One region of the Alcanivorax sp. HI0007 genome, then DNA from elsewhere that is predicted to be linked to it. Evidence: predicted binding sites of a transcription regulator. Region 1 holds the regulator's gene; each other region holds the start of a gene.
The links. Region 1 encodes PhoB, which activates phosphate uptake and scavenging genes when phosphate is short. Its sites were predicted from a motif close to TGTCATANNNNTGTCANA; they were not measured.
Positions count from the first base shown of each region.

Region 2: A3714_RS11405 (phosphatase PAP2 family protein) is a predicted target of PhoB. The motif match lies at 6,347-6,364, and genes of this name have one in related genera.
Region 3: ppk1 (polyphosphate kinase 1) is a predicted target of PhoB. The motif match lies at 6,043-6,060, and genes of this name have one in related genera.

Region 1 is NZ_LWEJ01000239.1:10,005-19,641, reverse strand. Features, by position in the region: gene A3714_RS11905 (FMN-dependent NADH-azoreductase) at 1-309, shown strand, start outside; gene A3714_RS11900 (glutathione S-transferase family protein) at 399-1,403, shown strand; gene A3714_RS11895 (pirin family protein) at 1,498-2,358, shown strand; gene A3714_RS17580 (YqaE/Pmp3 family membrane protein) at 2,424-2,582, opposite strand; gene A3714_RS11890 (NADPH-dependent FMN reductase) at 2,734-3,276, shown strand; gene A3714_RS11885 (hypothetical protein) at 3,360-3,932, shown strand; gene A3714_RS11880 (TIGR00730 family Rossman fold protein) at 4,009-4,593, opposite strand; gene phoR (phosphate regulon sensor histidine kinase PhoR) at 4,804-6,114, opposite strand; gene phoB (phosphate regulon transcriptional regulator PhoB) at 6,226-6,930, opposite strand; gene ubiA (4-hydroxybenzoate octaprenyltransferase) at 7,233-8,105, opposite strand; gene A3714_RS11860 (chorismate lyase) at 8,310-8,852, opposite strand; gene rd (rubredoxin) at 9,110-9,274, shown strand; gene A3714_RS11850 (NAD(P)/FAD-dependent oxidoreductase) at 9,325-9,637, shown strand, end outside.
Region 2 is NZ_LWEJ01000236.1:14,348-23,984, forward strand. Features, by position in the region: gene thiE (thiamine phosphate synthase) at 6-647, opposite strand; gene A3714_RS11370 (hydroxymethylpyrimidine/phosphomethylpyrimidine kinase) at 644-1,402, opposite strand; gene hemJ (protoporphyrinogen oxidase HemJ) at 1,474-1,917, opposite strand; gene A3714_RS11380 (chloride channel protein) at 2,033-3,451, shown strand; gene argC (N-acetyl-gamma-glutamyl-phosphate reductase) at 3,536-4,585, shown strand; gene A3714_RS11390 (DUF6776 family protein) at 4,587-5,312, shown strand; gene A3714_RS11395 (polymer-forming cytoskeletal protein) at 5,322-5,786, shown strand; gene erpA (iron-sulfur cluster insertion protein ErpA) at 5,878-6,216, shown strand; gene A3714_RS11405 (phosphatase PAP2 family protein) at 6,438-6,941, shown strand; gene A3714_RS11410 (anhydro-N-acetylmuramic acid kinase) at 7,141-8,241, opposite strand; gene A3714_RS11415 (OapA family protein) at 8,231-9,547, opposite strand.
Region 3 is NZ_LWEJ01000285.1:26,030-35,666, forward strand. Features, by position in the region: gene A3714_RS17310 (TonB-dependent receptor) at 1-70, shown strand, start outside; gene rho (transcription termination factor Rho) at 144-1,403, opposite strand; gene trxA (thioredoxin TrxA) at 1,706-2,032, opposite strand; gene ppx (exopolyphosphatase) at 2,276-3,772, shown strand; gene ppk1 (polyphosphate kinase 1) at 3,915-6,002, opposite strand; gene A3714_RS17335 (TonB-dependent siderophore receptor) at 6,367-8,493, shown strand; gene A3714_RS18345 (hypothetical protein) at 8,555-8,683, opposite strand; gene hemB (porphobilinogen synthase) at 8,820-9,637, opposite strand, start outside.

The sequences.
Region 1 (9,637 bases):
CCCATGTACAACTTCGGCATTCCCAGCCAGCTGAAGAGCTGGATCGATCATGTGGCCCGCGCCGGCATCACTTTCCGCTATACGGAAAATGGCCCGCAGGGATTGCTGGATGACAAGCCGGTCACCGTACTGGCCGCCCGTGGCGGGCTGTATGCCGGTACCGAGAACGATACGGTGACACCGTACATCAAACTGTTCTTCGGCTTTGTGGGTATCACCGATGTGTCTTTCGTGTTTGCGGAAGGTCTGAACATGGGTGATGAGAGCAAAGAGAAAGCCATGAGCGAAGCCCGGGCTGCGCTGCAGTGATCCAGGTTGCAGGAGCTATGCTTGCATGGCGAACCGGCCAAGGCACGGCTCCTGCGGTGAGACGGTAATTCTGCAACAAGGAGACAATCATGGGACTGCTGGTTGATGGCAAATGGCAGGACAAGTGGTACGACACCAAGAGTACCGGTGGGCGTTTCAAGCGTTCCGAAAGTCAGTTCCGCAACTGGGTGACGGCGGATGGCAGCGCTGGCCCCAGTGGCGTCAGTGGCTTTCAGGCAGAAAGTGGCCGCTATCACCTGTACGTGTCCTACGCCTGTCCCTGGGCACACCGCACGTTAATCGTGCGGGCCCTGAAAGGGCTCCAGGAACATATCAGCGTATCCGTGGTGCATCCGCACATGCTGGAGAACGGCTGGGAACTGCGCGATGACTTTGACGGCGCCACCGGCGATGGGCTCTATGGCTTCAGCAAGCTGTATGAGTTGTACCTGAAGGCCGATGCCACCTACACCGGTCGCGTCACGGTTCCGGTGCTGTGGGACAAGCAGCGCGAAACCATCGTCAGCAATGAGTCCGCAGAAATTATTCGCATGCTCAATACCAGCTTTGACGGGTTGGCGGCAGTGCCGGGGAATTTCTATCCCGAAGCGTTGCAGGCGGAAATCGATGCCATTAACGACCCGGTCTATAACCACGTGAACAATGGCGTCTACAAGGCCGGTTTTGCTACCAGTCAGGAGGCCTATGATGAAGCGGTGGTGACGCTTTTCGAGCAGCTGGATGCTCTCGAGCAACGACTTGGCGAACAGCGTTATCTGGTGGGCAATACCCTCACCGAAGCGGACCTGCGCCTGTGGACGACCCTGGTGCGCTTTGATCCGGTGTATGTCACCCACTTCAAGTGTGACAAAAAACGCATTGCCGATTACCCGAACCTGAATGGATTTTTGAAAGAGATTTACCAACTGCCCGGTGTGGCCGAAACCGTGAATATGGCGCATATCCGCCACCACTATTTCCGCAGCCATCCGACCATCAACCCCCACGGGGTTATTTCCATCGGGCCAGAGCTGGATTGGGATTCGCCCCACGGCCGTGAACGGCTCGGGGAAAGAGAGATTATCAACCAGTGACGAGGGGCGAGTAACGAGAAGCGAGTTTCGAAAATCAAAATCGGTTTCGCTCTTCGCAACTCGTAACTCGACACTGCTACATCAGGAGGTTCCCATGGAACGCACAATTCTCAACACCATTCGCGCGCTGGATACATCCGACGGTGCCGGTGTTCGCCTGAAGCGGGCGCTGGGCTACAACCCCATGGTGCGGCTGGATCCCTTTCTGATGCTGGACGCGTTCTCCTCCGATAATCCGGATGATTACATTGCCGGCTTCCCGCCGCACCCGCACCGGGGCTTTGAAACGGTGACCTACCTGATGGAAGGCCACATGAAGCACCGTGACCATCTGGGTAACGAAGGGAATCTGCAGCAGGGTGGTGTGCAATGGATGACCGCGGGCCGCGGCATTATCCACGAGGAAATGCCACAACAGCAGGATGGTCTGTTGCGCGGTTTCCAGCTGTGGATCAACCTGCCGGCGGCGGAAAAAATGAAAGCGGCCGGTTACCGGGACATTGCCGATAACGAGATCCCGCGTCTGGACTTGTCCAGCGGAGGCCAGATCAAGGCCATCGCCGGGGAAGTGACCATCAGCAATCAGGTGATCAGCGGGCCGGTAAAAGGTGGTAGCACCGATCCGCTTTACCTGGACGTGAAATTGCGTGCGGGTGAAACGGTGACGGTGCCGCTGACACAGGGTTACAACGCTTTCCTGTATCTGTTCGAAGGTGGGGTCAGCGTGGCGGGTGAGGCAGTCAAGAGCGACCATCTGGCGACCTTCACTGACGGTGACAGGGTCACTCTGGTGGCCGGAGAACACGGTGCCAGATTGCTGCTGCTGGCGGGCAAACCCATTGGCGAGCCCATTGCCCAGTACGGCCCGTTCGTGATGAATACCCAGGACGAAATCAACCAGGCCCTGAGTGATTATCGCGACGGCACCCTGACCGCCGAACCGTCATCCCTGTAACGGCCCGCTGAACCCCGACCTGCCCCGGCACTTGCCGGGGCTTTTTTCGGGCAATGATTTTGCCGCTAGCGTGAGGCGATCACCCAGACAGCATGCACGATACCGGGAATGTAGCCCAGAATGGTCAGTACGATATTGATCCAGAAATGCTTGCCGATCCCTTCCTGGAGAAACACCCCCAGTGGCGGAAGCAAGATGGCAATGAGAATGCGTAACAGGTCCATGCTGTTCTCCTTCGAGTCCGAAAGTCTCACTGTAAATTCTTTGTCTCATTACGTCTGTTAAAAAATACAAAGCCTTGCACAGATTGGATTGCCTGCGCCGTGATTTTCCGGGAAGCTGGGCGTTGTCATTGATCCGGGAAAGGAGAAAAACATGAAAGTTCTGGCCATAGCGGGCAGTCTGCGCGAGCAATCCTTCAACCGCGGCCTGATCCGTGCTGCCCAGGCATTGGCGCCCGCAGGAATGGAAATCATCGCCGCCGACATCAGTGATATTCCGCTCTATAACGGTGATGACGACGGAGACAATCGCCCTGCCCCGGTGACGGCCCTGGCAGAACAAGTAAAGGCTGCGGATGCCCTGTTGTTTGCCACCCCGGAATACAATTACTCCATCCCCGGTGTGCTGAAGAATGCCATCGACTGGCTATCCCGGGTGCCGGGCGGCATCTTTGCCGGTAAGCCCGCCGCCATCATGGGTGCATCCATGGGCGGCATGGGCACCAGCCGCAGCCAGTATCACCTGCGGCAGGTGCTGGTGTTCCTGGATGTACATCCGCTCAACAAGCCGGAAGTGTTCGTCTCTGCAGCCCATGAAAAATGTGATGAGAATGGTGACCTGCAGGACCAGGCAACGAAGGACATGATCGCCAAGCAACTTGCTGCATTGCAAGATTGGTTCAATAAAATTCGCTAACCTAAGATCACAACTTTAAATCTGTGATATTTGGCTGGCCTAGCCTATTAAGCGGTGACGATTTTGGTCGGCGAGGGGAAGTTATGCTTAGAATTTTTGTTTTATTCATGTATTTCATGACTGCGGGCTGTTCGACTGTCTATTCAATAGAGGAAAAAGAGTTTCCGTCTCAAGTGAAACCGATTTTCCTTCCCATTTCAGTTTTAATCGATGATGGGACAAAGGGAAGCCAGAACGCATATCCCTATGATGCAGAAATTTATAAAGAAATGTTGTCGTCGGGGCTTTTTACATCGCTCTCCGGACTTGGGTCTGATTATGCTTTGACCATATCTCTTGATGTGGATAGGAACACTTCGCAAGGATGGTTTCTTCTTTCTTCTGCAACAATGCTATTAATGCCTATACCGGTTGATTCGGATTATAGTCTTGATGCTCAGGTTTGGTTTGGTGGCGTTGTGGTGGCAAATTATTCTTATGGGATGAATGAGAAGGGGTCAATGATTCCGCTAATGGATGTTGGTCTGGAGTCGGCGATGAGGCCATATAAATTGTTGTTGTCACATTTTCTTGCGGACCTGGAAAAGGACAGACCTCTACCTGAAGTGTCTATGTTTTTGAAAGAAAGCGATGGGAATAGCCCTTTCTCTCTCTGATGAGCAAGAAAAATGTGCTGGGGATAACGGCATTCTTACTGGCAGTGCTTCTGGTCAGTAGGCCTTGCAGAGAAACTCAGAGTTGCGCTTCGCGACGAATCCATTTGGTGACATCCGGCGCCTGATAATCCGCGAAGCCGTCCAGCAGCGTCGCTGGACAGTTGTGAACCTGCAGGAGATCTCTGTGTTCCTGGCGCAGAAAGCCCTGGCTGGCGGCATGGTCGAGGAAAGTGATTAGGTGGTCGTAATAGCCGTTGATGTTCAGCAGGGCGCAAGGTTTGTGGTGAAAGCCCAGTTGCGCCCAGGTCAGAATTTCAAAAATTTCTTCCAGCGTACCCATGCCGCCGGGCAAGGCGATAAAGCCGTCAGAGCAATCTGCCATGGCCGCTTTGCGCTCATGCATGGAACCGACTACACGCAATTCGGTGAGATGGTCGTTGCCGATTTCCTTGCGCATTAAGGCATCGGGAATAATGCCGATCACCTCACCGCCCCGTTGCATGACCGCATTGGCGATGGCGCCCATGACACCGACGCTGGCGCCACCATAAACCAGTCCCAGCCCGCGCTTTACCAGTTCGTCGGCCAGATCTTCAGCGGCGGTGATGTAGTCGTTCCCCTCACCGGGGCTGGAGCCGCAATAGACGCAGATTCTTTTCATGGATATTCACCTGATCCCTGCGCCGTAGGAGCGTCGTTGGCGGCGCGATAACGAACCTTGAAGACTGGAATTCCACCACAGAGGGCACAGAGTTCACCGAGGAAAAGATGGGTTTCTTCTCTGTGCCCTCTGTGGTGAAAATGCTTTTGATCTAGGTTTGCCATCGCGCCGCCAGCGACGCTCCTACGGCGGGGTATTTAAAAGTATCACTCATCCCGCCACCGCCGTGGGTTTGCTCACCAACCGCTCCGCCGGGAAATGACAGGTGAAGACGCTCCCCTTGCCCAGCTGACTCTTGATTTCCAGTTTGCCGTTATGACGGATCATCACATGTTTGACGATGGCCAGGCCCAGGCCGGTACCGCCGGTCTCGGTGACGCGGCTGTTGTCCGGGCGGTAGAAGCGTTCGGTGAGACGCGGGATATGCGCCGGGTCGATGCCGACACCGTTATCACTCACCGCCAGGTGTGCGCCACGCTCATCCTGCCACCAGTGAATACGGATCTGGCCACCGGCGGGGGTGTACTTGACCGCATTGGTGATCAGATTGCCGAAGGCGCTCTCCAGCTCCGCCGGGTTGGCAATCAGGCGGGCTTCTTCGGGCACGTCCAGCTCAATGCTGTGGCCCTTGTCGGCGCTGATCGCCAGGGCATTTTCGCGCATGCGTTTGAGCATGCCGTGGACAGGGACCGCCTGGCTGAGATTGTCCGCATTGGTGCCCTCCAGCCGTGCCAGCAACAGCAGGTCCGAGACCAGGGCTTCCATACGGTTGGACTGGTTGTCCATCTGGGTGAGGGCCCGTCGTAACCGGGACTGTTCCTCCGGCACCGTGTCCAGCAGGGTTTCCAGGTAGCCCTTGAGCACGGTCAGTGGGGTTTTCAGTTCGTGGCTCACGTTGGCCACGAAATCCTTGCGCATCTGTTCCAGATGATGGATCCGGGTGACATCCCTGGCCATCATCAACTGCTCGCCCACCCCAAATTCGGTAATGCGAAATTGCAGGATGCGGTTGTCGTCCACCGGCGAGGGAATCTCCAGCGCCTCGCGGAAATCCCCCTTGCTCAGGTATTCGGTGAATTTCGGATGGCGCACCAGGTTGGTCAGCGGCTGGCCCAGATCCTGGCGGGCGTTGAACCCCATGTAGCGTTCCGCAGCCTGGTTCCAGTATTCCAGGTAGCCGTGCTGGTCAATCAGAATGACCACATCTTCCAAGGCATTCACCGATTGCTGGGCACGGTGAATGATGCCCTGCAGATTTTCCTGGGCGCGGCGTTCTTTCTGGAAAAGGTGCTCAAGTCGGGTGTAGAACTCGCCCCACAGCCCGATGCTGTCCGGGGGTTCGGTGTGGTCATCGCGCACCAGCCAGCTGTACAGACCAAACAGCTGCCGGGTGCTCCAGATGATGTAGCCCAGCAGACCGACCACCAGTGGCCAGATGTGGCCCACTGCCAGCGCTGCCGCAACGGACAGCAGGATCAAGCCGACTATGCGATTTACTTCCTTGGCCAGACTGGCTTTCATGATCTCGCTTCCACCGCCCCGTTGCGGCTACGTGGGTGCATTCACCGTCACCGATCCGCATTGCATCACCTCTGTGGATTGCGCGCAACGCGCCATGCGGACCGGATCGCTTCAGCTTGCCTTGGCGGATTTTACCGAAAAACGGTAGCCAGTGCCGCGGACTGTCTGGATAAAGCGGTCGTAGCCGAAGGGGGACAGGGCCTTGCGCAGCCGGCGGATATGCACATCGATGGTGCGGTCTTCCACATAGACATTGGCGCCCCACACCTGATCCAGCAGCTGGGTCCGCGAATAGGCCCGCTCCTGGTGGCTCATGAAGAATTCCAGCAGACGGTACTCCGTGGGCCCCATGTCCACCGGCTCATCGTCGGCGCTGATGCGATGGCTCACCGGATCCAGGCACAGGCCTTCCACTTCGATGGCCTTGTCTGCCGCGGTGCTGGAAGCACGCCGCAGTACGGCCTTGATGCGGGAGATCAGTTCGCGGGTGGAAAACGGCTTGGTGATGTAGTCGTCGGCGCCCACATCCAGCCCCTGGATCTTGTTGTCCTCTTCGCTCTTGGCGGTAAGCATGATGATGGGGATTTCGTTGGTGGTCTCATCACGCTTGAGGCGGCGGGCCAGCTCGATACCGGTAACCGACGGCAGCATCCAGTCCAGCAACACCAGATCCGGGCGTTCATCGACAATAATTTCGTGGCCTCGCTGGGCGTTTTCCGCCTCCAGCACATCAAAATCGGCCAGCTCCAGCGCAACGGCCACCATTTCCCGAATGGCGGGCTCGTCGTCAACAATCAGAATACGGTTACGGGACATGGCTTTCCTTCCTTGCCTGTCTGTCTGTGTTGCCCTATTAGATTGCTTTTTTGTGACATCTGTATGACAAATTGGGCGGAAACGGGCGAAAAAGCAAGGGGGGGAGCTACAAGCTTCAAGCTACAACGCGGATTGATGGGGGAGCTATCCGATGACGTTGGAAGCCGCGCGTCGAGGTGAAAGAGCGCAAGGATAAAGCATGGCTTGAAACCGTCAGATTTGTTTAGCAATGAATCGCGGGCATGGCGTTTCAGAACATGGGAGCCAGCCCGCGTTGTAGCTTGCAGCTTGAAGCTTGTCACTCAGAAGTACTGGAAATACAACCCGACAAACACACACGCCCCGGCCCAGTGGTTATTGAGAAAAGCGTGGAAGCTGGGCCAGCGTTCCCGGTAACGGATCAGGCTGTGCTGGAACAGGAAACTCAGGGACATGCCGGCCAGACCCAGGTACCAGGGCCAGGAAAAGTCCAGCCGTTGCCCCACCATGATCAGGGCCAGCAGAGTCAGCCCCTGGAGGATGGCGATCATCAAGCGGTCCGCATCGCCGAACAGGATGGCGGTGCTCTTGATGCCCAGTTTCAGGTCGTCTTCCCGGTCGCACATGGCGTATTCGGTGTCGTAGGCCACGGTCCACACCAGGTTGGCCACGTACAGCAGCCAGGCGATTTCCGGCACGGCCCCGGTTTCGGCGGCAAAGGCCATGGGAATGGCCCAGCTGAAGGCAGCGCCGAGAAACAGTTGCGGCATAAAGGTGAAGCGCTTGGTAAAGGGGTACAGCACCGCCAGCCCCAGCCCGCCGAAGGACAGCCAGAACGTCAGTTCATTGAGAAACAGCACCAGCACAAAGGCCAGCAGCCCCAGCCCGCAAAACAACGCCAGGGCTTTCTTGGCGCTGATAGCACCGGTGGCCAGCGGGCGGCCTTTGGTGCGTTCCACATCGCCGTCGAAATCCCGGTCGGCAAAATCGTTAATCACGCAGCCAGCGGCACGCATGATGATCACCCCGAGAATGAAGATCACCACGGTCTTCAGGCTGGGCGTACCGTTCCCGGCAATCCACACCGCCCACAGGGTCGGCCACAACAGCAACAGGGTGCCGATGGGGCGGTCCAGCCGCATCAACTGGATGTAGGGCCAGAGCGAGGGGTAGCGTTGTTCAACGAAGGCAAACATGGGACATCCGGTTGTCAGGGGCGGGGGTAAGTTTCAAGTTGAAAGTTGAAAGTTTCAAGGCTCCTTGTAGGAGCACCTCTTGAGGTGCGAAGCCTCGAATGGTCGCGATAACTCTTAGAGTTGAACCGACTCTCCCTCCAGGCAGGGTGACCGCGGTGAAAACCATTTCCTCGCTACGCTCGGTTCGCACCTCAAGAGGTGCTCCTACAGCAGCCCTGAAGAAACGCTAGTAGCGCCTACCTTCTCCCACAGCGCCGGCAGGAAGTATTCTGCCACCAGCAACGGTTCACCGCGTTTGATAAAACGGGACTGGCGCCCCCAGCACACTGGCATGGCTTCTGCAGGGCTCCCAATGCGGGCCCAGACCTGGTCGCGCTGGCAGGTGGGGCGTTTGTACAGTTCCAGGCCCAGGGAGCGGCTGCCCATATGGCCCAGGGAGCGATTGGCACCGGTCAGACTGGTCAGGGGGAGTACGCTGCGGGCGGCCACCACCGGGGTGTCGTCCAGCAGCAGGGTCACTTCGCGGATCAGCGCCGCCCGCCGGGGGGCCAGGTTCAGCAGGTGCCGTTCGTCGGCGCGGGGAAAGCTGATGGCGTGGTAGCCCGGCGCTACCCGGAACTGGCCGTGACGCTTCAGGCGCAGGGTCAGGGAGGCGGGATCCGCCATCCAGTCACGGATACGCGGCGGCAGCACCAGCTGTTCCAGCGGGCGCCAAAGGCTGTCAGGATGCAGGGCGGCAGGCAGCATGGGTCTCTCAACGTCGCAGGCCGCAGGACTATGGCGCAAGCGGTGACTCAGGGCAAGTCGGCGGTCAGCCTGTGTGCAGGCGCTTGCCTGCAAGGGATAATGGCGCTGGGCCCGGTCGATGGACCCCGGCGCCGTGCTTTGCCAGCGCCCAATGTCATTGATTTTTCGGGCGTGCGCCGATAGGTTAACGCCCCCCGAGAAACACCCTGTATGTAGCAGAGTAAGCAAGTACTTACTCCAAATCGACGAGGTTCACGATGAAGAAGTGGGAATGCGTAGTGTGCGGTTTCATCTATGACGAAGCCGAAGGTCTGCCCGATGAGGGTATTGCCCCGGGTACCGCCTGGGATGACGTGCCGGAAGACTGGGTCTGCCCGGACTGCGGCGTGGGCAAGGAAGACTTCGAAATGGTGGAAATCTGAGCCACTGCTACGGTCATTCTGCCCGTTCACTGATTAATTAAGGACTGTTCATGCAACCTATCGTCATCATCGGTTCCGGCCTTGCCGGCTTCAACACCGTCAAGGAATTCCGCAAGCTGGACAAGGACACGCCCATCGTCATGCTCACCAGTGACGACGGCCGTAACTATTCCAAGCCCATGCTGTCCGCCGGTTTTACCAAGGAAAAAACCGCTGATGACCTGTGCATGGCCACGCCGGAGAAGGTTGCCGAGCAGTTCAATGTGGAAGTGCGCACCGACGTGCACGTGGCAGAGATCGATCCTTCCGGCAAGCGCGTGCTGCTGCCGGACGATCACCTGGACTACAGCAAGCTGGTGCTGG
Region 2 (9,637 bases), on a different contig from region 1:
TTTGCTCAGCCGGTCACAAACAGGGCTGCCAGCCGACGGGCAGCCTGTTCAACGTGCTCCGGTGCCGGGCTGGAAAACAGGGCATGGATCACTGCCAGGGCGTCGGCACCTTGCTCCAGAAGGCGGCCACCGTTCTCCGCATCAATGCCGCCGATGGCGACCAGTGGAATGGCCAGCCGCTTGCGAGCCTGCTGGAGGATAGCGGAATCCGCAGGCGGGGCCTGTGGCTTGGTGCGAGAGGGGAAGAAGCGGCCGAAGGCCACGTAGTCGGCGCCGGCTTCAGCGGCCTGCTCGGCCAGAATCAGGTCGCCATGACAGGTAACGCCGATAATTTTGCCGGGCCCGAGCCGTTGTCGCGCGCGGGCAATGCCACCGTCACTCTGGCCGATGTGGACACCGTCGGCCTCAATGTCTGCGGCCAGGGCCGGGTCGTCGTTGACCAGAAAGAGGGCGCCATATTGCCGGCACAGGGTTTGAAGCTGGCTGGCACGATGACGGCGTTGTGCCGGGGTGGCGGTCTTGTCCCGGTATTGCAGCAGGCGGGCGCCACCGCGCAGGGCAGCCTCTGCGGCGGGCAGTAATTGCCGATCGGGGATCAGGGCCGGGTCGGTGATGGCGTACAGGCCGTGGATTGCGGGGTGCTTCATCGCCGGTCTGGCACGTGCTGGCCATGGCCCGGGCGGAAGGCGTTGCGCAGGAAACGGTCCACATGGGCCTGGCCGTCTGCCACCGCATTGGCCAGGGATTCCCCATGGCCGCGCAGGCAGGCGATGGATGACGCCAGGGTGCAACCGGAGCCGTGATAGCTGTGGGGGAGACGCTCCCAGTTCCACTGTTGCTCGCCGTCGGCGCTGAACAGGTGGTTGGTGACCTGGTCGGTGTCGTCGTGGGTGCCGGTGATCAGGGTGGCGCGCCCGGTGCGTTTTACCAGCTCGCCGCCGCAGTCAGCGACAGACTGACGCCCGGTGAGTGCCTGGGCTTCGGGCAGGTTGGGGGTCATCACGTCGCAGAGAGGCGCCAGCTTTTCCAGCATGGCCTCCGCCAGGGATTCGCTGGCCAGGCTGCCGCCGGCTTCGGCGGCCAACACCGGGTCGAGAATCACGGGTACGCCGGGCAGTTGCTGCAACAGCTCGGCGATAAAGTCGATGATGGCCACGGAGCCGGTCATGCCGATTTTTACCGCCTGGAAGGAGTAATCCTCCAACAGGGTATCGGCCTGTTGGCGCAGCAGATCCACGTCGGTGAGGCGGAAACCGCGCACGTTCTGGCTGTTCTGCACGGTGAGCCCGGTGATCAGGGTGGAGGCAAAGCCACCCAGGGCGCGAATGGCTTCAATGTCCGCATGGATGCCGGCGCCCCCGGAAGGGTCGTGGCCAGCGATGACGAGAATATTGGGTTTCATAAAAAATGCCTGACGCGGCACGCCTGACGTGCGGGCGACCTTTTCGTCCGGCGTCAGGCGTTAAGCGTTTTTCAGAATGGTCGCACTACCGCCAATATAACAATGGCCACCAGCAGAAACACGGGGATCTCGTTGAAGATCCGGTAAAACTTGTCACTTTTGGTATTGGCGTCGGCGGCGAATTTTTTCAGGTAGGCCAGGCAGACGTGGTGATAGCCGATCAGCAGGAAGACCAGCGTCAGTTTGGCGTGCATCCAGCCGAAGCCTTTATAGGCTTCCCAGTTGGCCATCAGCATCCACAGGCCCAGCAACACGGTGACGATCATGCTGGGGTTCATGATGCCCCGGTACAGTTTGCGTTCCATCACCTTGAAGCGTTCCCGGCTGGCCGTGTCCTCTGCCATGGCGTGATAGACGAACAGGCGAGGCAGGTAAAAGATGGCGGCGAACCAGCAGATCACCGCGATCAGGTGAAAGGCTTTGATCCAGAGCAGGTGGTCCAGGGCGAACTGCATCATGATGTGGCAAGTCTCCGGGGTGGTGTGAGTGGAGGGATCGGGAGTCAGAGCGTAGACTATACCGACTTCCTGCCATTGTTTCGTCAACCAGCACTGATTGCCAAGGAGTCCCGTGAATAAGCGGCCACGCCACCGTCGTCTGATGCGTTACTACCTGTTTCGCACTCGCCGCGTGAGTCGTCGTCAGCTTGGCTCCTGGGAGGACTGGAAGCTGCGTGCGGTGTTCTGGATCGGCGCTGTGCTGGTGGGGTTGTTGGTGGTGGCGTTTGCCTGGGTGGCAGAACTGGCTTCGCACACCTTTAATCAGATCCACGAGCAGTCGCCGCTGTTGCCCGTGCTGATCACGCCTCTGGGCATGTTGCTGATCGTCTGGTTGATGCGACAGCTGGGCACCGAGTCCCAGGGCAGTGGCATCCCCCAGGTGTTGGTGGTGCTCAAGCAGCGTTACCACTGGCTGCGCCCCACCTTCCTCTCTCTGCGAGTTATCTTCGGCAAGTTCATTTTGACCTGTCTGGGGTTGCTGTGCGGTGCCAGTATCGGCCGTGAAGGGCCGAGTGTGCACATGGGCGCGGCAATGATGTATTCAGTGGGCAGGCTGGGGCGCCTGAATCAGAAATATGTGGATAATTCCCTGATTGTGGCCGGTGGTGCCGCCGGGGTATCGGCGGCGTTCAACGCCCCGCTGGCGGGGATCGTGTTTGCCATTGAAGAATTGTCCGGCTCCTTCGAGCAGCGCACCAGCGGTACCCTGATCCTGGCGATAATCCTGTCCGGTGTGGTGGTGCTGATGATCATGGGCCACTACAGTTTTTTCGGGCACCCCCAGGGCGCCCTGGATATTACCCGGGACTGGGCGGCGATTGGTGTCACCGGGCTGGTATGTGGTCTGTTCGGCGGCCTGTTCAGCCGGTTGCTGATCAAGGGCAGTCAGTTTCTTTCTCCCCATGCCAGGGCGCACCCCTACCGGGTAGTGTTGATGTGCGCGCTGGTACTGGTGTTGCTGGGGCTGCTGACCGGTGGCGCTACCTATGGCAGTGGCTACGAGCAGGCCAGTACCCTGCTGGACGGGGAGCACCCGGGCAACTGGAGCTTTGCCCTGGCCAAGATGTCCGCCACCCTGGTGTCGTACTTCACCGGTATCCCCGGCGGGTTGTTCTCACCAAGTCTGGCGGCCGGGGCCGGGTTCGGTAATGTGATCGGCAGCTTCTTTCCGGCGTCCTCGCTGGTCGGAATTACCCTGGTGGCCATGGCGGCTTTTCTTGCAGGTGTGATTCAGCGCCCCATTACTTCTTTTGTGATTGTCATGGAGTTGACCGGGAACCGGCACGACATCCTGCTGCCGCTGATGGCCGGGGCGTTTCTGGCAACAGCGGTGGCCAAGGTTGTCTGGGCCCGGCCGCTTTACGACTCCCTGGCCGAGCGGCTGTCGGATGGGCGCGGTATGGCGCTGGAGAAACCCCGGGAAAAAGGTGACGACGGGGGGACAGAACGGGCCGCGGGGAAGGAATCCGAGCGGCAATTACCCGGATAAGTTGCCGGTCCCGGGTGGCGCCCCTATCATGCGGGGTCATTTGTTAAATGCAGCAGTTCCCTGGTCAGCAGGGTGGAGAAAGATATGGCAGAGCCCCTCAAGGTTGGCGTAGTTGGTGGCACCGGATACACCGGGGTGGAGTTGTTGCGCTTGCTGGTCAACCACCCCCATGTGGCTCTGGATGTGATTACCTCCCGGGGCGAGGCGGGTATCGCTGTGGCAGACCTGTTTCCTTCCCTGCGCGGGCGTACCGATCTGGTGTTCAGCGAGCCGGATGTGAAACGGCTGTCGGCCTGTGATGTGGTGTTTTTTGCTACCCCCCACAATGTGGCCATGCGCATGATGCCGGAATTGATGGATGCCGGGGTCAGGGTGGTGGATCTGTCTGCGGATTTCCGGCTCCGTGACCATGAATTGTGGAGCGACTGGTACGGTGAGCCCCATGCCTGCCCGGAGTTGTTGGCGGACGCCGTCTACGGGTTGCCGGAAGTGAACCGGGAAAAGCTCCGTGATGCGCGGCTGGTGGCCTGTGCCGGGTGTTACCCCACGGCCATCCAGTTGGGGTATCTGCCATTGCTGGAAAACGGCTGGATCAATCCGGACCAGCTGATTGCCAACGCGGCCAGCGGTGCCAGCGGTGCCGGCAAGGGGGCCAAGGTGCCCATGCTGCTGGCGGAGGCCGGCGAAAGCTACAAGGCCTATGGGGCCAGCGGTCATCGCCACCTGCCGGAAATCGAGCAGGGCCTGGGCGATATCGCCGGTGGGTCGGTAAAGGCCACCTTTGTGCCGCACCTGATTCCCATGATTCGCGGTATCCACGCGACCCTGTATGGCCAACTGACCGCGCAATCGCCCTCCCTGGAGGAGATCCAGGCAGCTTATGAAGCCCGTTATGCCAACGAGCCCTTCGTGGACGTGATGCCCCTTGGCAGCCACCCGGAGACGCGCTTCGTGAAAGGCGCAAACACCTGCCGGATTGCCCTGCACCAGCCACGGGGCGAGAACGTGATTGTGGTGCTTTCGGTGATCGACAATCTGGTGAAGGGGGCCTCCGGCCAGGCGGTGCAGGCCATGAATATCATGTTCGGGTTGGATGAAGGGGCGGGACTGGCAGTCGTTCCGTTGATGCCCTGATATGGCGCGCAAACCGAAAAGCCGGGCGGGCATTGATGATGTGATGCTGATGCCGGTGAGCCCGTCCCGGCAGAAAAAACGCCGCCGCCTGTGGGCAGTGACCTTGCTGATCCTGGCGGTGATGTTGTTTGTCGGGGGCCTGTGGACGGGTAACAGTGGTGCCCTGGACACCTCTGCAGCGAACCAGCGCCTGCGCAGCGATCTGAAGACAGCCCGACGGGAGCTGGAAGCGGCGCGCAATGAGCTTGCCTTGTACCGAACCGATACCGAGGTGACCCGGGAGGCCCGGGAAACCCTGCGTCAGGAGATCAAATCCCTGCGCGATCAGGCCGCCGAGCTGGAAGAGGCGGTAGTGTTTTACAAGAGTGTGATGGCGCCAGGCGCCAGCGAAGGGCTGCAAATTGAAAAAATGGTGTTGCAGCCCGATGATGACAATGGTGTCTTCCGTTACAGATTGGTTCTGGTACAAGCGGGCGATAACCGTAATTATCTGTCCGGTGATATCAATCTGACTCTGCGCGGTACCCGCGACGGTGAGCCCTTTTCCCTGACGGGCACCGACTGGTTGGACGATAGCAGTGAGACGCGCTTCCGGTTTCGTTACTTCCAGGAGCTGAATGGCCGCTTTGAGGTACCGGAAGGCGTGGAGCTGGAAGCCATAGATGTAGAAGCTGAGAGCGGCGGCAGAAACCGTTACCAGACACAAAAAACCGTAAAATGGCAGTAGGAGAGACCCGTGCTTGGCCGAGACAAGAAATCTGCAACCGGCAGTTCATCCGGTTCGTCCCAGGATTACCGTAACCATACCCTGATTGCACCCAGTGCCACGGTCCGTGGTGATATTGAATTCACCGGCGGGTTGCATGTTCAGGGCACCGTGGAAGGCAATATCAATGTGGGCAAGGATGGTGGCCGTCTGATCATCGGCGAAAGCGGTGTGGTCAAGGGAGAGATTCAGGTCCCCCAGGTGATCATCAATGGTCGTGTGGAAGGGGATGTGCACGCCACTGAGAATCTGGAGTTGGCGGAAAAGGCCTCGGTGGAAGGCAATGTCTATTACCTGATGATCGAGATGGTCATGGGCGCGCGGGTCAATGGCAAGCTGGTCCGCCTGGATGACGAGCGCCGCAACCTGCCGGCACCGGATGCCACCGGCAAGAACGCCGGCAAGGCTTCTGGCAAGGAAGCCGTGGCCGAATAATTCTTGACTGTTTTAGTCGGGTACTGGAACATAATCAGCCCGTTGGCCTTTCTGGCCACGGGCCAATCCGTCACCCGTTGCAAGCGAGAGTATGACCGAAAACGCCCCGATCTCATTCACCGATGCCGCCGCCGCCAAGGTCAAGGAACTGCGTGACGACGAAGGCAATCCGCAACTGAAACTGCGCGTGTATATCACGGGGGGTGGCTGTGCCGGGTTTTCCTATGGCTTCACCTTCGATGAGGCCGTCAACGATGACGACACCATCGTTGAAAAGGATGGTGTCACCCTGCTGGTGGATGCCATGAGCATTCAGTACCTGGATGGCTCTCAGGTGGACTACGAGAAGGGATTGATGGGCTCGCGCTTTGTGGTCAGCAACCCCAACGCGGCTACTACCTGTGGCTGCGGTTCCTCGTTCTCCGTCTAGGAATACCTGGCTGCCTCTGTCGTAATCCCTCTTTGCCCAAAAGAAGCGAGTAACGAGCTACGAGTAGCGAAAGGCAAAGAGATGGGGTTGGGGTTCGAAACTCGCTTCTCGTCACTCGCTCCTGTCCTGCTGTCACAAAACCTTCACTGTTTGATCAACTTTTCGTCGTTTTTGCGGGGGAAACTACCCCCATGATGACGACTAAACCTACATTTCAACGAATGACTGCTGCTGACACCCGGGCCATGTGCTGGTTGCTTCAGCAGCCCCAGGCCGCCCGCCGGGCCCGGATGGCCCGTATGGTATCGCGGCTGGGTGATGGCCCCTTCTATGTGGCCCTGACGCTGCTGATCTGGTGGATGGATCGCCAGGGCGGCAGTGAGTTTGCCCTGACCGCCATGGCAGCGTACGCCCTGGAAGTGCCACTGTTTGTGTTGCTCAAGCATCTTATCAAGCGGCCACGACCGGCGGACGCACTGGAAAGTCTGTCTGCCTTCATCCAGCCCGCGGACCGTTTCAGTTTTCCCTCCGGACACACCGCTGCCGCCTTCGTGATGGCCTCGTTGCTATGCGTGTTCTACCCGCCGGTGATGCTGCTGGCGCTGGGCCTGGCGGTGATGGTCGGGCTGTCCCGGGTGCTGCTGGGTGTCCATTACCCCAGTGACATCCTCGCCGGCGCTACCCTGGGTGTCAGCTGTGCCATGCTGGGTCTCTGGCTGGTTTAGCCCTTCCTCTCGACGATCCTCTCCCCGCCCTGGTCCTGCGGCCGCACACTCTTCTGGCTTCTCCCGAAAAAAGAGCGGCGCCTGAGCCGCGAACGATCCGGCCTTTATCGCACGAAAATTGGCGGCTCATACCCGCGGGGCACAGAGAGCGCCGCTCCTATGGGGTATAGCGAGGTAATGGGGGTGGATTCTTCGCGTTTCAGGGCAAGGTGACCTGGCCCAGAATGGCTTCCCTCGAGGCCCCGGTGACCACCGGCGCATTGCCGTACTGTCCTTCCAGTCGGGCCCATGCCAGCCAGGCAAAGGCGGCGGCTTCCACCCAATCCGGGTGCAGGCCCTCGCTGTCCGTGCTGGCCACCGGTACGCCCAGGTAATGTCCAAGCCGCGCCAGTAGGTGGCGGTTATGGGCGCCGCCACCGCAGACCAGCAGTTGTTGCGGGGCGAAATCCGCCAGGGCATCGCTGATGCTACGGGCGGTCAGGTCGGCCAGGGTGGCCTGGACCTGTTGGGCGTCGTAGTGATCCGGCAGCTGTCGTGCCAACCATTCGCCATGGAAGTATTCGCGGCCGGTGCTCTTGGGGGGTGGCAGCCGGAAGTAGGGATCATCCAGCAGTTGTTCCAGCAGCGTCGGGTCTGGCTGGCCGCCAGCGGCCCAGTCCCCGTTGCGGTCGAACGGCTGCTGGTGGTGCTGGCGGATCCACAGGTCCATCAGCACATTGCCCGGGCCGGTATCAAAGCCGCCCAGCAAGGTGTCACCGTCCAGCAGCGTCACGTTGGCCATGCCGCCAATGTTGGCAATGGCGCGCCGCTGGCCAGTGCGGGCAAACAGTTGCCGGTGGAAAGGGGGCACCAGAGGAGCGCCCTGGCCGCCCAGGGCCATGTCCTTGTTGCGGAAGTTGCTGACCACGGGGATGCCGGTTTCCACCGCCAGGGTATCCGGGCAGCCCAGTTGCAGGCTGAAGCCGCCATCGCCCGGCCGGTGGCGTACGGTCTGGCCGTGACAGCCAATGGCACGAATCTGCTCTGGCTTCAGGCCGGTCTGTTCCAGCAAGGTCCGGCAGGCCTGTGCATAGCACAAAGAGAGTTGGCGACTGACAGCGCCGGCACGATCAATCTCATTGTCGCCGGGCTGGCAGAGGTCCAGCACTGCCTGCTGCAGGTCCGCGGGCAAGGGCAGGTTGAGCGTGGATTGCAGGGAAAATTCGCCGCTGCCAATCTGCACCAGCACCGCGTCGATGCCGTCCACGCTGGTGCCGGTCATCAGACCGATCAGGTAATCCCCGCGGGAATCAGAAGACATCGCTGCTGGCCAGGGTTGATGCTTCCGAGAACAGGGTCATCTGTGCCTTCAGGCGATTGGCGGCAATCAGGAACTCCGAGCGTTCATTGTCATTGATGCCCCGCGCCTTGGGCAGGGGAACGGTGAGCGGGTTGCGGTGCACGCCGTTGATGCGGAATTCATAGTGCAGGTGAGGGCCGGTGGCGAGCCCGGATGCTCCCACATAACCAATGGTTTGGCCCTGCTTGACCCGTTTCCCCACCCGGATGCCTTTGGCAAAGCCGCGCATGTGTGCGTAGAGCGTGGTGTAGATCTGCCCGTGTTTGAGAATGATCACGTTGCCATAGCCGCCTTTGACCCCGGCAAAGATGACCTTGCCATCCCCGGCGGCCTTGATCGGAGTGCCGGAGGGGGCGGCATAGTCGATGCCCTTGTGGGCGCGGATCCGGTTGAGCACAGGATGCTTGCGGCTCAGGTTGAAGCGGGAACTGATGCGGGAAAAGGCCACCGGCGTGCGGATGAACTCCTTGCGCATGGAGTCCCCCTTGATATCCAGGTATTCCACGTCGCCGGAACGGGTTTCGTAGCGGAAGGCAGTAAGATGCCGGTCCTGGTTCCAGAATTCGGCCATCAGGATGTCGCCCTCGCCGACTTTCTCACCGTCCAGATACAGCTCTTCATAGATGATCCGGAAGCGGTCGCCACGACGAATGTCGAGCACGAAATCCACGTCCCAGGCAAACAGGTTGGCCAGTTGCATTGTGAGTTTGTCGCTGATGCCCGCTGCGGCACCCGCCAGGAACAGGGAGTCGGTGATCTCGGCCTCGGCAAAGCGCGTTTGTTTCTGGTACTCACGCTGGCTCAGGCGGGTTTCCCAGCCGCCGCCTCTGAGGCGGGCGGTAAGGGTTTCCACTTTGGAGGGGTGGTACTGCACCCGGGTCAGCCTGTCGTCCTCCACGGTTACTTTCAGCGTTTCCCCGGGCCGGATCTTGGTCAGCCGTTTCAGTTTGTCGTCACTGTTGATCAGGGCAAAGACCTGGCCGGCACCCACTCCCAGCGGCTGCAGCAGCGATGACAGGCTGTCACCGGCTTGCACGGTCAGCGTCTGCCACTGGGGAGTGTCAGGGGCTGGTGGCTGGGGATCGGGTTTGCGGGCTGGTTTGGCTGGCAGGGTGATGGTCTTGGCCTGTTGGCGGGGCTCCTCCGGAGCACTGTCCGGACGAAGGGCGATAAGGATGACGCCGCCCAGCAAGGCCATGCTCAGCAGTAAATGGGTGCGAGGGAACTGGCGCACCAGTCTGCCAGCATAAGATAGGAGTTCTTTCATGGAGAATGTGGGGGACCTGGTTGGATAAAAACTCGGACGTACCCAGGGGGGAGGGCACGGCGAAAAACTGACCTGCAAAGATACCTGCCT
Region 3 (9,637 bases), on a different contig from region 1:
CGTGGAAGACCGGCATTTTCACCCTATTCTGCCCCGCACCTGGCGCCTCGGTGTAGAGCACCAGTTCTGATTGGTGACACCTGGCTCTACCAGCACAAACAAAAAAACCCGCCGAAGCGGGGTTTTTTGTTTGTCTGCGAGCGTTACTTTCTCTTCATGGACTCGAAGAATTCCAGATTGGTCTTGGTCTGCTTCATGCGATCGATGAGGAATTCCATGGCACCGATCTCGTCCATGGGATGCAGAACCTTGCGCAGGATCCACATCTTCTGCAGTTCGTCCTCGCCCACCAGACGCTCCTCGCGACGGGTGCCGGACTTCTTGATATTCATGGCCGGGAACACACGTTTCTCTGCCACCTTGCGATCCAGGTGCAGTTCCATGTTGCCGGTGCCCTTGAATTCTTCGTAGATCACCTCGTCCATCTTGGAACCGGTGTCCACCAGGGCGGTGGCCAGGATGGTCAGGCTGCCACCTTCCTCGATATTACGGGCGGCACCGAAGAAGCGCTTGGGTTTTTCCAGGGCGTGGGCGTCCACACCACCGGTGAGTACCTTGCCGGAGCTGGGCTGAACGGTGTTGTAGGCACGGGCCAGACGGGTGATGGAGTCCAGCAGGATGACCACGTCCTGTTTATGTTCTACCAGTCGCTTGGCCTTCTCGATCACCATCTCGGCCACCTGGACGTGACGGGCCGGTGGCTCGTCAAAGGTGGATGCCACCACTTCACCGCGCACGGTCCGTGACATTTCCGTCACTTCTTCCGGACGCTCGTCGATGAGCAGCACGATCATGTGGGTTTCGGGGTTGTTGCGGGCGATGGACTGGGCGATGTTCTGGAGGAGCATGGTCTTACCGGCTTTGGGCGGGGCCACGATCAGGCCGCGTTGCCCTTTGCCGATGGGGGCCACCAGATCGATGACCCGGGTGGTGATGTCCTCGGTGGAGCCGTTGCCGATTTCCATCGCCAGCCGTTCCGTGGGGAACAGGGGGGTCAGGTTTTCGAACAGAATCTTGTTCTTGGCGTTTTCCGGTTTGTCAAAGTTGATCTCGTTGACCTTGAGCATGGCGAAGTAACGTTCGCCATCCTTGGGAGGCCGGATCTTGCCGGAAATGGTATCGCCGGTGCGCAGATTGAAGCGACGGATCTGGCTGGGGGAGACATAGATGTCGTCCGGGCCTGCCAGGTAAGAGCCCTCGGCGGAACGAAGGAAACCGAAACCATCCTGCAGGATTTCCAGCACACCGTCTCCGTAGATGTCGGAGCCGTTCTTGGCAGCGCGCTTGAGGATGGAAAAGATCACGTCCTGTTTGCGGGTTCTTGCCAGGTTCTCGAGACCGAGTTCCTTGGCAATGTTCAGAAGTTCTCCAATCGGCTTCTGCTTCAGTTCAGAAAGATTCATTGGCGTCTAGTTTGGTGTCTTTGAATGAATTGAGAGGGTGCACTACGGGAGTGCAGCGATTGTTTTGACTATTCGAGTTGAGCATCCGGTTTATTCGGAATCTGGCCCGGCAAGCCTTAAAGGGGGCCATCAGGAATATAAAGGTAACCAGAGGTTCCGAAGGACTTGCTAAGGGGGTGCTTGTTGTAAGCTGGTTCTGGAATCTACCACCCGAACAACAGGCTGTCTAGTATTTGCGCGTGGTAAATAAAACGCCGTTCCCCCGCCTGGTGGCGGGAGAACGGACAGAGGGTGCGATCTGCTTAGAGGGTGCTGTCCAGGAATGCGGTCAGCTGGCTCTTGGACAGGGCGCCAACCTTGGTGGCTTCCACGTTGCCGTTCTTGAATACGGTCAGGGTGGGAATGCCGCGAACGCCATACTTCTTGGGCGTTTCCGGGTTGTCGTCGATGTTGATCTTGGCAATGGTCAGCTTGTCACCGTACTCGCCGGCCAGTTGCTCCAGGATCGGCGCGACCATTTTGCAGGGGCCGCACCAGGGTGCCCAGTAATCCACCAGCACCGGGCCGTCTGCATTGATGACCTGGGCTTCGAAGTCCGCGTCGGTCACGTTGATAATCTCGCCGCTCATTGAATTCTCCTGAAATAGGGGGTTAGCTGGCCCGACGGGCGGGCTGTTGCGATGGTGGATAATATCAGGTCGTGGGTGCTGAATTTCAAGCGAGTGAGTGAATTATCGCGGTAGAGTTTGCCTATGACACCGTAACGCCATGATATTCGGTTAGAATTCGGGACGTTTTTCAATTCTGCGTCTACCGGCAGCCTGCTAGGCTGGGCAGGGAAAGGGCAGTGGCCTTTCGGGAAAGGAGTGCATATGGAACATGGCGAGCATCTGGCGGCCATTGACCTGGGATCGAACAGCTTTCACATGGTCGTGGCCCGACAGGTCCACGGTGAGGTCCAGATTCTGGACGGTTTGTCCGAGAAGGTGCAGCTGGGCGCCGGTCTGGACCGGGATAACCGGCTGGACGGGGAGACCCAGGAACGGGCGCTGGATTGCCTGGGCCGGTTTGCCCAGCGCATTGCCGGGATTCCCCGCGGCAGCGTACGGGTGGTGGGCACCAATACCCTCCGTCAGGCCCGCAATGCCCGGGAATTCATCGACCGGGCGGAAGCGGTGCTGGGCCACGACATCGAGATCGTGGCCGGCCGCGAAGAGGCCCGTCTGATTTACCTGGGTGTGGCGCACAGTCTGGCGGATGATGCCGGTCAGCGGCTGGTGGTGGATATCGGTGGCGGCTCCACGGAGCTGATTATCGGTGAGCGTTTTGAATCCACCGAGACAGAATCCCTGCACATGGGCTGTGTCAGTTTTGCCCAGCGCTTCTTTGCCGACGGCAGTATCAGCGAAAAGGCCTTTGACCGCGCCGTCACCGCCGCCCGGCAGGAGGTGCTGTCCATCCACGCCAACTATCGCCGTCTGGGCTGGCAGCAGGCCGTGGGGGCGTCTGGCACCATCAAAGCCATCAGCCAGGTGTGTGTGGACAACGGCTGGTCAGAGACCGGCATCACCATGGAGGGCCTGAAAAAGGCCCGCAAGAAGGTGATCAAGGCCGGCAAGGTGGAGCAGCTGGATCTGAAGGGGCTGCGTGAGGATCGTCGGGCGATCTTTCCCTCCGGACTGGCGATTCTCTACGGCATCTTCGAGCAGTTGAGTATTGATCAGATGGAAGTGTCCGGTGGCGCGCTGCGCGAAGGTCTCTTGTATGACCTGCTGGGTCGATTCGCCCACGAGGACGTGCGCGAACGCAGCATCCAGTCGCTGATGAGCCGCCATCATGTGGAGCGCACCCAGGCGGAGCGCGTCTGCGACACGGCCATGGGGCTGTACCGTCAGGTGGCCAAAAGCTGGCAACTGGAGGATGACGAGCTGGCGGACACCCTGCGTTGGGGCGCGTTGCTCCACGAGGTGGGCCTGGCGGTCTCCCATAGCCAGTTCCACAAACACGGCGCCTATCTGGTAACCAATTCAGACCTGCCCGGGTTTTCCCGCCAGGAGCAGCAGACCGTGGCAGTGCTGGTGCGCGGCCACCGCCGCAAACTTCCTCTTTCTGCGCTCTCGGAACTGCCCGACGATGAGCAGCAGGGCCTGTTGCGGCTTTGCCTGGTGCTGCGACTGTCTGCCCGCTTGCACCATGCCCGCTGCGACGAAGTCATACCCGAGATGATTCTCAACGCCGAGGACACGACGCTCAGCCTGCGTTTCCCTCGTCACTGGCTGGAAGAGCATCCGCTGACGCTGGCGGATCTGGAGCAGGAACAGGACTATTTCCGCGCTGGCGGCTATGAGTTGAAGTTAATGGATAATTGATCACTCGCGTGAAAGGGCATCCCGTTCTGAAACACAAGAGGCCGCGCCTAAACGCTTGGACGCGGCCTCTTGCGTGCAAAGACAGCCGCGACGCCAATCCGCGCCGTTATCGACTGTCCCTTCTCACATATCCGGGAAAAACTCAGCTTCCGCCTAGGGTTTCCAGCAAGGTCTGTTGAGCGATGAACACAGGCTCACCATTCTCGGGTTGGGCGCGCAGGTAGCTGCCATCGGGTTGCAGTAGCCAGGCGCGGCTGTTGTCGCGCAGGTAATAGTGCAGGCCCTGTTCAATTACCTGGGCCTTGAGCACCGGGTCGTTGATCGGGAAGCAGGTTTCCACCCGGTTGAACAGGTTGCGATCCATCCAGTCGGCACTGGAGCCATACACCAGATCCTCGCCGCCATGGTGGAAGTGATAAATCCGCGTATGTTCCAGGAAACGTCCGATCACCGAGCGCACCCGGATATTCTCGGAGAGCCCCGGGATTCCGGGTTTCAGACAACAGATACCGCGCACGATCAGATCAATCTCCACCCCCGCCTGACTAGCCCGGTACAGGGCCTGGATGATCTTCTCTTCGGTGAGGGAATTGAATTTGGCAATGATCCGCGCCGGTTTCCCGGCGGTGGCTTGCTGCGTTTCAAAGTCGATCCATTCGATCAGTGACGGGTGCAGGGTAAAAGGCGAATGCTTCAGCTGCTTGAGCCGCGCCGCCTTGCCCATGCCGGTGAGCTCCTGGAAGATCTTGTGCACGTCCTGGCAGATGCCTTTCTCGCAGGTCATCAGGCCGTAGTCGGTGTACAGCTTGGTGGTCTTGGTGTGGTAATTACCGGTGCCCAGGTGCACATAGCGTTTGATGCCATCGCCTTCGCGGCGCACCACCAGCAGCATCTTGGCGTGGGTCTTGTAGCCCACCACCCCGTACACCACGATGGCGCCGGCTTCCTGCAAGCGCCGGGCCCCTTCGATATTGGATTCTTCGTCAAAGCGTGCCCGCAGTTCCACGATGGCGGTGACTTCCTTGCCGTTACGGGCGGCGGTTTCCAGATGATCAAGAATTTCTGACTTGGTGCCGGTGCGGTAGAGGGTCTGTTTGATGGCCAGCACCTTGGGGTCCCGGGCCGCTTCCGCCAGCAGGTTGACCACCGGCTGGAATGATTCATAAGGGTGATGCAGCAGAATGTCGCCCTGGTCCATGGCGTCGAAAATGGTGTCTGCTTTTTTCACCGCTGGCGCCAGCTTCGGTGTGAAAGGCGGGTAGTGCAGGCGCGGGCGATTGACGCTGGTGAACATGCGCGCCAGGTTCACCGGGCCGTTCACCTCGTACAGATCAATCTCGGTCAGTTCGAACTGCTCCAGCAAATAATCAGTTAGGTGGCGCGGGCAGTTGTCCGCCACTTCCAGGCGCACCTCGTCACCATAACGCCGGGACAGCAGCTGCCCTTTCAGGGCGCTGGCCAGGTCTTCCACATCCTCGTCCACTTCCATGTCCGCATTGCGGGTGACCCGGAACTGGTAGCAGCCGGTGGCCTTCATGCCGGGGAAAAGATCCGACACGTGGGCGTGGATCATGGATGACAGGAACACGAAGTTGTCATCGCCGCTTTCACTGATCTCGTCGGGAATACGAATCAGCCGGGGCAGGGAGCGGGGTGCAGGCACAATGGCCAGGCCGGTGGAGCGGCCAAAGGCATCCTTGCCATCCAGTGACACGATAAAGTTCAGGCTCTTGTTCACCAGCCGCGGGAACGGGTGGGACGGGTCCAGCGCAATGGGCGTGAGCACCGGATAGATCTGTTCGCGAAAATACTTTTTCACCCATTCAATCTGCGCTTCGGTCCAGTCTTCGCGACGCAGAAAGTCCACACCTTCCTCACGAAGAGCCGGCAACAGGATGTTGTTGAGGATATGGTACTGGCGATCCACCGCTTCGTGGGTAATGCGGCTGATTTCCTTTAGCACTTCCTCGGCAAGCATGCCGTCAGGACCAGGCTGGCCGGTGTGGGTTTCCAGCTTGTTCTTCAGCCCGGCCACACGAATTTCAAAAAATTCGTCCATGTTGCTGGAAAAAATCAGCAGAAAATTCAGCCGTTCCATTAACGGATGGCTGTCGTCCATGGCCTGCTCCAGTACCCGCAGGTTGAACTGCAGCAGGCTCAACTCCCGGTTGAAATAGTAATCCGGGTTATTGAGGTCGATGGCGCTGTGTTCGCTGGCAATGTCATTCATGGCGTCGTCCTGACGGGACCGTTTTCGGGGTTCCCTATTGCATGACATTAATGTGACACGGCAATGACAGCCGAAAAAAGATTTTATGTTACCTGGCCGGAAAAGGGGCCCCTGAATTATGCCCAGCATACTTCAGTCCACGCTGATCATGCAGGGCTTCATGCAAAGGCTCCCCCGGGGGCTGTTCACATCCCGTCTGTGCTTCCTGCAGGCGCCCCTTTTTGCCGGGTTACCCGGTGCTGCAGAGTTGAATTAGGTTCGTAAGCGTTGATTTTGGCGTTGTCCGGGGCTTTTCAGCGGGTTACGGAATGAACTATAATGCGAATCATTCTTGTTATTGCTTGCCTTATTCTGGGAGTTTCTGATGAATTACCGAAATCGCGTGTTTTGGGGCACGCCGATGCTCGGCACCCTATTGCTGGTTGCCACCATTCCTGTTCAGGCCGATGAGGCCGACAGCCATGTTATTCCTGCCGTTCAGGTAAATGCCGACGTCCCTGAGGGTGAGGGCTATATCACCGAGGACCGGGCTGCCCAGTCGGGCAAGCTGGATGTGCCGGTGGAAAAGACCCCCTATGCCATTACCGTGGTAAATGAAGAGTTCATCAAGGATACCGGTGCCAAGAATGTCCAGGACGCGCTGGTGTATTCCTCCGGCGTCTATTCCGGTGCTTTCGGTTTCGATACTCGCGGCGACTGGGTGAAGGTGCGCGGTCTGGATGCCTCCGTCTATAAGGATGGCCTGCGCTCTGTTTATGGTTCCTACAACAGTGCCCGGCCCAACGTTTATGCCCTGGAAAGCATCGAAGTGCTCAAGGGGCCGTCTTCCGTGCTCTACGGTCAGGCGGAATTGGGCGGGATCGTGAATACGGTGTCCAAGCTGCCCAAACCGGAGAAGCAGGGTGAAATCTGGGCGCAGGTGGGCTCCTACGACCGCAAACAGCTGGCCGCCGATGTGACCGGCCCCATGTCCGAAGATGGCAAGCTGCTGTATCGCCTGGTGGCACTCAAGCGTGAAAGCGGTACCCAGGTGGATCACGTGGACGACAATGGCTTTGTGTTTGCTCCGTCCTTTACCTGGCTGCCCACGGACAACACCACCGTCACCCTGTTGTTCAATGCCCAGGAAAACAATGGCGGCATCTCCGCCCAGTTCCTGCCGGCGGAAGGCACCTTGCTGCCGGGCGTCAAGGGCGACATTCCGGTGGAGACCTTTGTCGGTGAGCCGAGCTGGGACCGTTATGACCGTACCCAGAACGAAGTCACCCTGTTCGTGGACCAGCGTCTGACTGACAACTGGAACCTGGCGGCTACCGCCCGCCACACCAGTTCCGAGACGGAAACCCGGGAGCACTGGGCGGCCATTGGCGGTACCATCAGTGCCGATGGAACGATTGAGCGCACCATGCACATGGCGGATCGTGCCACCGATGTCAGCAACTTCGATGTGCGCCTGGAAGGCAAGATGGACCTGGGGGTGACCCGCCATACCCTGGCGCTGGGTGTTGATTACCAGGATGCCCTGTGGGAAGAGGGCAACTATTTCTCTGATGTTGTGGCAACATCCACGATCAACCTCTACAACCCTCAGTATGGCAATGTGGTCTACAGCGCCCTGGACCCGGAAGATCGTAACGATAATGCCATTCGCCAGACCGGGGTTTACCTGATTGACCATATGGAAATCGGCAATGTGGTGGTGTCCGGTGCCTTGCGCCACGACGAATCCACCAACAAGGTTTTCGTTGTGGATGATGCCAATAGGGAAAGTGATGACAGCGAAACCACCGGTCGCCTGGGCCTGATGTACCAGTTCGATTTCGGTCTGTCTCCCTATGTGAGTTATTCCGAAGCGTTTGTGCCGAATCTGGGGACGAACGATGGCAGCAGCCTTGCGGCCACCACCGGGGAGCAGCAGGAAGCCGGGTTCAAGTATCTGAACGACGCGGGTGATCTGTCTGCCTCGGCGGCCTATTTCTATATCGAAGAAACCAATCGTGTGGTGCCTTCTCCCGGTCAAGACAGCGTTGAACAGGTGGGCGCCAAGTCCGAAGGCTGGGAAGTGGAAGTGAAGAAGCAGCTGGGCAACCTGGAGCTGCTGGCCAACTATACCGACCTGCGTGTGGTGGATGACCAGTCCGGTGAGCGCCTGCCCTATATCGCAGACCGACTGGCCTCTGCCTGGGGCAAGTACGAACTGGAAAACGGTCTGCGCTTTGGTGCCGGTGTGCGTTACGTGGGCGACAACGTGGGCTTTGATTATGCCGGTTCTGCGGATGGTGTCGGGGCTGCTCCCAAGGTACCTTCTGTCACCCTTTACGACGCCATGCTGGGTTATGCTGTCAACGACTGGGACTTCAGCGTCAACGTGCAGAACCTGACCGACAAGGAATACGTGTCCTGGTGTCGCGGTCAGTTCGCGACAACCGTTTATGACTGTGGCTACGGTGAAACCCGTACCGTTACCGCCAATGCCCGTTATCGTTTCTGAACGATTTCAGGGCAATAAAAAAGCCGGCGCATGCGCCGGCTTTTTTGTGTCTGGCTATTTTCTAGCCCTGGAAGATCCAGGATTGCTGGATGATGTCCAGCTCCTGCATCTCCTGGTCAGTGGGAGCGCGGCCTTCCGCGCTGGCCAGGCTCGACACGCTCAGGGTGGCGATGAGGATCAGAGTACGCATAACAACTCCCGGGGTCAGAGACCCGACACAAAGAAAGAATCGGCAGAAAACCCGGGAAGTGTATGCCAGGGCAGCAAGAAGACATTGGCCGGGCTGGCTGCTGTGCCTGCCCGGCTGGTCAGTTTGTGAACAGAGACTAGCCAGCCCCGGCCAGTTTTTGCGCCGCCGCCTTGGCGAAGTAGGTGAGAATGCCATCGGCGCCGGCCCGTTTGAAGGCCAGCAGGGATTCCATCATTACCTTGTCCTGGTCCAGCCAGCCATTCTGGAAGGCGGCCATGTGCATGGCGTATTCGCCGCTCACTTGATAGGCGTACACCGGCACCTTGAACTCGTCTTTCACCCGGCGCACCACGTCCAGGTAGGGCATGCCCGGTTTCACCATCACCATGTCGGCACCCTCGGCCAGGTCCAGGGCGATTTCATGGAGGGCCTCGTCACTATTGGCCGGGTCCATCTGGTAGGTGGTCTTGTCGGCCTTGCCCAGGTTGCCGGCGGAGCCCACGGCGTCACGGAAAGGGCCGTAGTAGGCGCTGGCGTACTTGGCGGAGTAGGCCATGATGCGAGTGTGGATGTGTCCGTTGGCTTCCAGTGCGTCGCGGATGGCGCCGATGCGGCCGTCCATCATGTCCGAGGGCGCTATCACGTCAGCACCCGCTTCCGCCTGGGACAGGGCCTGTTTGACCAGGGCTTCCACAGTGACATCGTTGAGCACGTAACCGCTGTCGTCGATGATGCCGTCCTGGCCGTGGGTGGTGAACGGGTCCAGGGCGCCGTCGGTGATCACCCCCATTTCCGGTACCGCCGCCTTGATGGCGCGCACCGCCCGCTGGGCCAGGCCATCCGGATTCCAGGCCTCCTGACCGTCCAGGGTTTTGACCTCTGCCGGGGTGACTGGAAACAGGGCCATGGCCGGTACGCCAAGCCTGGCCAGTTCCTCGGCTTCCCGGACCAGCA